DNA from 4 places in the Streptomyces sp. NPDC097640 genome. Region 1 is predicted to be linked to each of the others. Evidence: riboswitches for the same ligand, from Rfam matches in the RefSeq annotation. Region 1 holds a riboswitch; each other region holds the start of a gene.
What was found. A riboswitch is a leader RNA that binds a small molecule or an ion and turns the genes downstream of it on or off. The one in region 1 is predicted to bind cyclic di-AMP.

Region 1 (2,189 bases):
GCGGCGAAGTCCTGGCCGGTGTGGTCGGCCGACCACATGTCGCCGGCCTGGCCGAACGACGCGGTCAGGGTGTACGAGGCGACGGGGAGGGTGTACTGGGCGGCGAGCTTCGCCAGGCGCTCGGCCTCGGCCTTCTTCTTGGCCGCCTCCTCCGCCTTCCGCTTGGCCTCGGCCTCGGCGGCCTTCTTCTTGGCCTCGGCCTCGGCCTTCCGCTTCGCCTCCGCGTCGGAGGCCTTCTTGGCAGCGGCGGCGGCCTTCTCGGCGGCCTGCTTGGCGGCGGCGTCGGCCGCGGCGTCGCGCTGCGACTCGTCGGCGGCGTTCTGCTGGTTCTCGGCCTGCTGGAGGATGCGGGCGCGCAGCGCCTCGCCGGCGTCGGTCGCGCCGTTCTGCTCGTCCTCGGAGGTCAGGCCGGCCGTGGAGAGGGGGGTGGCGGTGGTGGAGCCGTCGGAGTCGGAACCGGAGTCGGAGAACAGCGCGCCGATGCCGGGCAGGTCCTTGGCGTCGGGGAGGGCGTCCTGCACCTGGCCGGCGACGTGCGCCAGGTCCGGCATGGATATGGGGGCCTTGGGGCGGTCCTTGGCGGTCGCCATCCCGCCGGCGCCGACCGCCGCGATCACGCCGACGCCGAGGACGGCGCCGCTGCGGGCCATGGTGCCGCCGCGCTGCTTGGGGACGCGGTGCTTGCCGCGTACGGGGGCTATGGACTCCTCGGTGGGATTCCACTCCTCCCAGGTCTCGGTGTCCTGGTCGGCCCCCGCCTTGGCGGCCGGTTCGAACCAGGAGCCGTAGCGGACCGCGGTCCCGGTTCCGGTGTCGACACCGGACGGGCGGGTCGGAGCTTCTTCAAGGGCAGACCTGTTGGACGCCACGCGGGCGCACTCCTTTCCTTCCCTCTCGCCTACCGGGTTAGCTGACGGGTTCGGAGCAGGAAGGTCTCCTACGGGTCAGGTTCGACCCGATTCACCCCAAGGTTGGTGGTTCCCCGGTTCCCTTGGTGTTGCTGTTGTCGCTCTGCTGCTGGGTGCTGCCGTGCGTGCGGGATTCGGCGACGGCGCGCGGTGCCGCCTCTTGCGGCGGTTGTGACGACCGCGCTGCGTTATCGAACGTTAATAGAAGGCGTGACCTGATTCCAAGCCGTTCCCGGGAATCAGAGGAACCTTTGAGGTGAACTTAACGCCGAACATAGGACAGATGGGGGCGAGTCGGCGGCCGCCCGAGCACACCCGGAAACGCCCTCGCGCTGATCGTGCGTCAATCGTTATCCGTAATGATCATGGTCCGCTACGGAGCGTGTTAAAGCGCGGTGCCGGGTGTCACCGGGGAGCGGCGCAGCGCCAGCAGCGCCATGTCGTCCGTGGTCCCGCCGCCCGTGTGCCGCTCCACGTCCGCGACCAGCGCGTCGAGCAGCTCCACCGGTCCGGCGAAGCCGAGGCCGCGCAGCCGGACCGCCGGGTCGTAGAACACGCCCCGCGCGTCGCGCGCCTCGCTCACGCCGTCGGTGAACAGCAGCAGGGTCACCCCTTCCGCGAACGGCAGCTCCTCCACCCGGTCCGGCCACGCCCCCAGGTCGCCCATGCCCAGCGGCAGCGCCGGTACTTCGGGCTCGGGGCTGCACACCGAGCCGTCGGCGCGCAGCAGGAGAGGCGCCGGGTGGCCGCGGTTGATGAGGCGGAGGAGGGAGTCGCCGCGGGGGATCTCGGCGAGCACCGCCGTGATGAACCCCTCGGACTGCTCGATGTCGCCCCGCCGGGCCCGCTCCCGCTGCAACGCCCGCTCCAGGCGCAGCGCGAGCCCCTCCAGGGTCGCCTCCTGCTCGGCGGCCTCCCGGAAGGCGCCGATGGTGATCGCGACCACCTCGACCGCCCCCAGCCCCTTGCCCCGTACGTCGCCGATGAGCATCCGTACGCCGTGCGGGGTGTCCTGCACCGCGTAGAGGTCGCCGCCGATCGCGGCGTCGCGCTCCGCGGCCACATAGCGGGCCGCGACGTCCAGGCTGGCGAGGCGGGCGGGCGGTGCGGGCAGGACGGCGCGCTGGGCCGCCTCCGCGATGCCGCGCGCCGAGGCCAGCCGCCGGCCGCCGCGGCTGATGACGTGGTTGGTGAGGAGGGCCAGCAGGGCGACCGTCACGACGGTGGCGATCTCGGTGGCCGCCTGGGCCCAGTCCCGGACGCCGTGGAACTCGGCCAGCA
Region 2 (2,189 bases), on a different contig from region 1:
GGTGCGCAGGGCCTCGCGCACGGGCACGCGCGAGACGCCGTACCGCCGGGCGAGGACTTCCTCGGTCAGCCGGCTGCCCGGCGCGAAGGTGCCGGAGACGATGTCGTCGCGGATCGCCGTACACACCGCGTGCGCCGAAATCCGGCGGCTGCCGTGGACCGCGGTCGTATCGCCGTTCACTTACGGTCCCGCATTGTCGAACCTCCGCCTTAATCTCCGCGAAACGCAGCCGATTGACGCGTGTTCAGCGACTCTATTCTAAGCGGCTGGAATTTCCGATGGGCGGGGGGATTTCATGGATATTTTTTGGCCAGGACGAGCAGACGAGCGGACAGGCAGCGGGTGGAGGGACGGACAGACCGAAGGCCCCGGGTCCGTGGGACCGGGGGCCTTCGGGCGGCGTGCGGTTGATCAGATGTTGACGCCGTGCGAGCGCAGATAGGCGACGGGGTCGATGTCCGAGCCGTAGTCCGGGCTCGTGCGGGCCTCGAAGTGCAGATGCGGCCCGGTGACGTTGCCCGTGGCGCCGGACAGGCCGATCTGCTGGCCAGGGGTGACCGCCTGGCCGACGGAGACGCTGAGGGACGACAGATGCGCGTACTGGGTGTAGGTGCCGTCGTTCATCTTGATCACGATGTTGTTGCCGTAGGCGCCGCCCCAGCCGGCCTCGACGACGGTGCCGGAGCCCACGGAGTGCACCGAGGTCCCGGACGCGGCGTGGAAGTCCACCCCGGTGTGGCTGCCGGAGGACCACAGGCCGCTGGACGCCTGGTAGCTGGTGGAGAGGTACGAGCCGGAGACCGGCAGCACGAACATGTTCAGCCGCTTGCGCTCCGCCTCGCGCGCCGCGCGCTCCTTGGCCTCGCGCTCCTGCTTGGCCTTCTTCGCGGCCGCCTCGGCCTTGCGCTTCGCCTCCGCGGCCAGCCGCGCGGCCTCCTTGCGGGCGTCGGCCTCGGCCTGCGCCTTGGCGGCGGCCTCCGCGGCGAAGGACTGCTGGGTCTCCGCCTGGGCGGCGACCTGGTCGGCGAGCTCGTCGCCCATGGCGACCGCCTGGCGCAGCCCGGTGTCCTCGGCGCCGCGCCCGTCGTCCGAGGCCGCGAGCGCCGGGGCGGCGAAGCCGGCGACCACGCCGGAGGCGGCCAGCGTGGCTATGCCCGCCAGGTTGGCGCCGGAGCGGGCGGTACGGGGGGCGCGTCCGGGGCGGCGGTGCTTCCCGGTGGTACGGGTGATCGCCATGAAGCGGCGCACTCCTTTCCTTCCCTCTCGCCTACCGGGTTAGCTGACGGGTTCGGAGCAGGAAGGTCTCCTACGGGCCCCTCGCCCCTCGCGGGGAAGGCGTCCGATTCACCCCTGGGAATCGCCCCTCCGGCGCCGCGGGCGGCAACGGGTGAGGCTGGTTCCCCGGTTCCCCTGGCTCGCGCCGTACGGGGATTCGGCGATGGTTGTCCGTGCCGCGGGCGCGGCGTGTCTCGGGCGGGCAACCGGACTGACGCTAAGCGGGACCGCTTTCGATCACCAAACGGTTCCGCTCTTTTGTTGGTTTCCCCACAGACACGACCCCCCAGATGGGCAACCTCTGCTATAAAGCGGGCGAAACGACCGGCGAAACGGCAACAAAAGGAAACCCCGGCGCCTGAAACGGCGCCAGGGTCCTTGTCCCGGCGGCCCGTTCGCCCAGCTCGCGAGGGCGGCCGGGCGCGTCGGCCTCAAGTCAACCTGGGGTAAACCCCCGGGTCATCTCCAGGTCAGCCCTGGATGACGCTCACCTCGCCGATGCCGAGCTCCTTGACCGGCTCCTCGATCTTCGAGGCGTCGCCCACGAGCACCGTGACCAGCCGGTCGGGCGGGAAGGCGCTCACCACCGCGGCCGTCGCCTCCACCGTGCCGGTCTCCGCGAGGCGCGCGTACAGGTGCGCCTGGAAGTCGTCCGGCAGGTGCTGCTCGACCTGGTCGGCCAGCGTACCCGCGACCGCGGCCGCCGTCTCGTACTTCAGCGGGGCCACCCCGACGAGGTTCTGCACGGCGACATCGCGCTCGGCGTCCGTCAGACCCTCCTCCTTGAGCGTGCCCAGCACCTTCCACAGGTCCTCCAGGGCGGGACCGGTGACCTCGGTGGCCACCGAGCCGCTGATGGCCAGCATCGCGGCGCCCGTGCCCCCTCCGGAGGCGTCCGGGGCCGCCGAGCGGAG
Region 3 (2,189 bases), on a different contig from region 1:
AAGAGCGGGAGGTCGGAGGCCTCGGACGCGGCGTGCGCCACGGCGAGCGAGACGCCGAGGATGGCGTTGGCGCCGAGCGAGGACTTGTCCGGGGTGGCGTCCAGGTCGAACATCGCCTGGTCGATCAGGCGCTGCTCGGTGGCGTCGTAGCCGACGAGCTCCGGACCGATCTGCTCGATGACGGCGAGGACGGCCTTCTCGACACCCTTGCCGCCGTAACGGTTCTTGTCGCCGTCGCGGAGTTCGAGTGCCTCGAAGGCACCGGTGGAAGCACCGGAGGGCACGGCGGCACGGCCGGTGCTGCCGTCGTCGAGGCCGACCTCGACCTCGACCGTGGGGTTGCCTCGCGAGTCGAGGATCTCGCGAGCTACGACGACGTCGATGGACGGCACGAGGTTCTCCTTCGTATGGGTCTGTCGTTCTCCGGCATGAGCCTAACGGGCCCGGGGGCCGGGCCCGACGAAGCCCCGGCGGGGCGCGCCTCAGGTGGGGGGCGGCGCGCCCGGCCGGGGCGGTCCTCGGGGATGTCGAGGTCGCGGTCGCCGGGCTGGGGGGAACGGTCCCGGCGGGGGGTCAGCCGAGGTGGAGCTGCTGGCCCGGGTAGATGAGGTTGGCGTCCTCGACGATGTCCTTGTTCAGCTCGAAGAGCTTCTTCCAGCCGCCCTTGACGTGGTGCGCCTCGGCGATCTTGGAGAGGGTGTCGCCGGACTTGACCTTGTACTCGCCGTCGCCCTTCTTGAACGTGTGGCGGGCCTCACCGCGCGCGGCGTGCTGACCCTCGCCGCGGGGCTGCGCCTTCGGCTGGGCGGGCTTCGCGGGCTGGGCCGGCTTCGCGGGCTGGGCCGGCTTCGCGGGCTGAGCCGGCTGGGCCGGCTTCGAGGACTGCGTGGTGGAGCTGGAGGGGGTCGGGGTGCCGCTGGTGGTCAGCCCCGTGCCGCAGACCGGCCAGGCGCCCTTGCCCTGTCCGGCCAGGACCTTCTCGGCTATCTGGATCTGCTGGTCCTTGGTGGCCAGGTCGGCGCGGGAGGCGAAGGACGTACCGCCGAACGCGGCCCAGGTGGAGTTGGTGAACTGGAGGCCGCCGTAGAAGCCGTTGCCCGTGTTGATCGACCAGTTGCCGCCGGACTCGCACTGCGCGACCTTGTCCCACTGGGCGGTGGTCGCGGCCGAGGCGGAGGTGGCCCCCAGGATGGGTGCGGCGATGGCCGCACCGGCGACGCCGGCGAGCGCGGCGATGCGGGTGACCTTCGAGGGACGGCGGTGCTTACCCTTGTCGTTACGCATGTTCGTTCCTCACCGACGCCTACGAGGTGAGCTGTCGGGTTCGGACGTGAGTTGCCCGGCCGGACGCGGCTGACCGCGTCCGTCTTCACCCCTAGCCGACCGAGCCCGTCTCCGGGCCGCCGCGGCACCTACCTTGGGTCCCCCGCTCCTGCCTTCGGCGCTGACGCGTCTGGTTCCCCCCGACCGCCGGCAGGACTCGGCGTGACGATCGACGGTGCCCGCGGTAGCGAGCGGGAAGACGTTAAACACACCTTCCGATGAGGTTCAAACCCCCATATCCCAGCGAAGGCGGCCCGATCCGCACCCAGCCGTCCCGCATCTACGCAGGTGGGGCCGGGTGCGGAAAGATCGGACAGGTGGCGCAGGCCGGGCGATGTGACGAGATGTATGTCTCACTGCCGCCAGATCGGGCATTTCACCCCGAACTGCCGCTACTTCGCGCTGAGATCGAGACGCTGACCAGGGTGGATGAGGTCGGGATTGCCCCCGATGAGGGATTTGTCGCTCTGGTACAGCCGGGCCCAGTCCCCGGTGACCCCCTGCCCGTCCGCGGTGTCTGACGAGGCGTCATCGGTGCGCACGCTGGAGTCCTCGCGACCCAGGGGCGGAAGCGTGATCTCGGCGCGGCCCTCGCCGCCGCGCGAGGCATGCCGCCCGGAGGGCCGCGCCTCGTCGCCGGCGTCCCCGGACTCGCCCCCCTGGGCGTCGGGCGCGCCGCGGTGGCGGCCGGTGGGGGCGGAGGAGTCCTCGTCGGCCTTGTCGCCCTTGGCGCCCTTGTCGGCGCCGGAGGGCGTGCCGCCCTCCTCGCGGGACGTCTCGTCGGTGGCGCGGCCGGAGTCGCCGGACTTGCCGCCGCCCTTCCCGCCGGAAGCGCCGTCGTCCGCGCCGTCGCCGGTCGCGGAGGG
Region 4 (2,189 bases), on a different contig from region 1:
CGGAACGGCCGAGCTGCTGGCCACCGGACACGGACTGGCCGACGTGGACGGACAGCGCCGACATGTGCGCGTACTGGCTGTACATGCCGTCGGGGTGGCGGAGCACCACCTGGTAGCCGTACGCCCCGCCCCAGCCCGCGGCGACCACCTCGGCCGAGCCCACGGCCCGCACCTGGGTGCCGGTGGCGACGGGGAAGTCGACCCCGGTGTGGTGGCCGCTGGACCAGTTGCTGCCGGAGACGCCGTAGGCGGTGCCGATGCCGTGGCTGGCGACCGGGGTGGTGAAGGACGAGGAGGAGCGCGCCGACGAGCCGGACTTCGCGGCGCGCTCGCGCGCCTTCTGCGCCTGCTCGATCCGCTGCTTGGCCGCCTGCTCGGCCCGCTGCTGCTTGGCCCGGTCCGCCTGCTCGGCGCGCTGCTTGGCTTGATTTGGCTGTTCGGCCCGGGGCCGGCTCTCGGGCGTCTTCGCGGCCGGGGACGCGCTGCCGTCGAGGGTGAGCTTCTGGCCGGGGTAGATCAGGTCGGGGTCGCCGCCGATGACGCGGCGGTTGGCCTCGTAGAGCCGCTGCCAGCCGCCGTCCACGTCCCGGGCATCGGCTATCCGGGACAGCGTGTCGCCGCCGACCACGGTGTACGAGGCGGCGGAGCGCCCGGTGGCGGCCGCGCTCTGGTCGACGGCCGTGGTGGTGGCCTTCGGAGCGGCCTGTGGGGCGTCCTTCGGCGTGACCTTCGGTGTGGCCTTGGGGGCCGTCCTGGGAGCGGCCTGGGAGGAGCCGGAGGAGCCCGAGGTGCCTGAGGTTCCGGGAGAGACGTCAGCGGGCTGGCCGCCGCGGGTCAGGCCCGCCTTGACCGAGCAGACCGGCCAGGCGCCGGGCCCCTGGGCGTCGAGCACCTTCTCGGCGACGGCTATCTGCTGGTCCTTGGAGGCCAGGTCGGCCCGGGACGCGTAGGCCGTCCCGCCGAACGCCTCCCAGGTGGACTGGGAGAACTGGAGGCCGCCGTAGTAGCCGTTCCCGGTGTTGATGCTCCAGTTGTCGGTGGACTCGCACTCCGCCACCTTGTCCCAGGTGTCGACGGAGGCGGCGTTCGCCTGGCCGACGCCTATGAGGGGCAGCGCCACCCCGGCGCCGCCCGCGGTGAACGCGAGCGAGGCGCGGGAGACGCGTCGGGGCCGGGGCCGTCGGTGACGTCCGCGTGCAGCCATTGAGCTCATCCTCTCCTGACGCCTGCGAGGTGAGCTGTCGGGTTCGGGCGGGAGCTGCCCGGCCGCGCCGTCCCCGGTGCCCCCCGGCACCGCGGCGCGACTTCACCCCTAGCCGTACCGCCCGATGTCGTGCGGCACGGCGCCTACCTGGTTCCCCCGCTCCTGCCGTGACAGGTCGTCGTGTCACCCCTCCGCCACGGCAGGACTCGGCGCTCCGGCGGAGGAGGACCCGCCGCAACGAATGCGCCGGGTGCGGCACAGTAAACACACCGTTTTGGTCACGACAAGGTCTCGGCGGACCTGTGTCCTGAAATCGATCACGCCGCTGATGAAATGTGATCCGGGTCACGGCTTTCCGGGTGGGGTGATTGTGGCTCGGAATCCGTAATGCCGAATTGCCGTAATTATGTGATTAATGCTGGGGCCGCGCGGCGGAGTCGCATATCGACCGGAATAAGGGCGCCCATCGGGGGAAGGGGAGTGGGAAGGGGAACGGGAACGGACGGGGGCTGTCGGGGCACTCGGTGCGGCGGCCGACGAGCCGCCGGAGGCCCGACCCACAGGAGGTTGGCCATGACACAGCCACACGGCGGGGCGCCCGCGAGGCGTCGGCCGCCGGTCTTATCCATATCCGCGCTGGTCGTCGGCGCCCTGGCCGCGGTCACGGCCTGCGGCTCCGATGCGACGTCGGGGGCGCCCGCGCCGCCCGGCTCGGCCGGTAAGTCCCACTCGGCCACGGGCACGGCCCGGCCCGGCACCGCCGCGCCCAGCACGGCCCCGCCCGAGGCCGATCCGGCCTCGAAGGCGCCGAGCGCCGCCGAGCCGTCCGTCACCACCGAGGCCGGCTCCGCCGCCCCGCCCGCCGTCCGCCGCATCTGCTCCAAGGATCAGCTGAAACTGTCCACCGGCCGGGCGGATATCGGTGCGGGCAATGTCTATGTCCCCCTGGCCTTCACCAATACCGGCGCGGCCAGTTGCACGCTGA

Region 2: linked by a shared signal. The riboswitch ahead of ABTY62_RS27385 (M23 family metallopeptidase) and the one ahead of ABTY62_RS46250 (M23 family metallopeptidase) in region 1 are both predicted to bind cyclic di-AMP.
Region 3: linked by a shared signal. The riboswitch ahead of ABTY62_RS45700 (transglycosylase family protein) and the one ahead of ABTY62_RS46250 (M23 family metallopeptidase) in region 1 are both predicted to bind cyclic di-AMP.
Region 4: linked by a shared signal. The riboswitch ahead of ABTY62_RS20455 (transglycosylase family protein) and the one ahead of ABTY62_RS46250 (M23 family metallopeptidase) in region 1 are both predicted to bind cyclic di-AMP.

What each region holds. Positions count from the first base shown of each region.
Region 1 covers NZ_JBEOSB010000053.1:34,397-36,585, forward strand. The annotation lists gene ABTY62_RS46250 (M23 family metallopeptidase) at 1-869, opposite strand, end outside; cyclic di-AMP (ydaO/yuaA leader) riboswitch at 881-1,007, opposite strand; gene ABTY62_RS46255 (PP2C family protein-serine/threonine phosphatase) at 1,294-2,189, opposite strand, start outside.
Region 2 covers NZ_JBEOSB010000018.1:130,709-132,897, forward strand. The annotation lists gene ABTY62_RS27380 (GntR family transcriptional regulator) at 1-180, opposite strand, end outside; gene ABTY62_RS27385 (M23 family metallopeptidase) at 412-1,236, opposite strand; cyclic di-AMP (ydaO/yuaA leader) riboswitch at 1,250-1,448, opposite strand; gene ABTY62_RS27390 (M16 family metallopeptidase) at 1,746-2,189, opposite strand, start outside.
Region 3 covers NZ_JBEOSB010000050.1:36,237-38,425, reverse strand. The annotation lists gene eno (phosphopyruvate hydratase) at 1-392, opposite strand, end outside; gene ABTY62_RS45700 (transglycosylase family protein) at 574-1,284, opposite strand; cyclic di-AMP (ydaO/yuaA leader) riboswitch at 1,286-1,454, opposite strand; gene ABTY62_RS45695 (transglycosylase family protein) at 1,716-2,189, opposite strand, start outside.
Region 4 covers NZ_JBEOSB010000012.1:92,555-94,743, forward strand. The annotation lists gene ABTY62_RS20455 (transglycosylase family protein) at 1-1,204, opposite strand, end outside; cyclic di-AMP (ydaO/yuaA leader) riboswitch at 1,210-1,392, opposite strand; gene ABTY62_RS20460 (DUF4232 domain-containing protein) at 1,778-2,189, shown strand, end outside.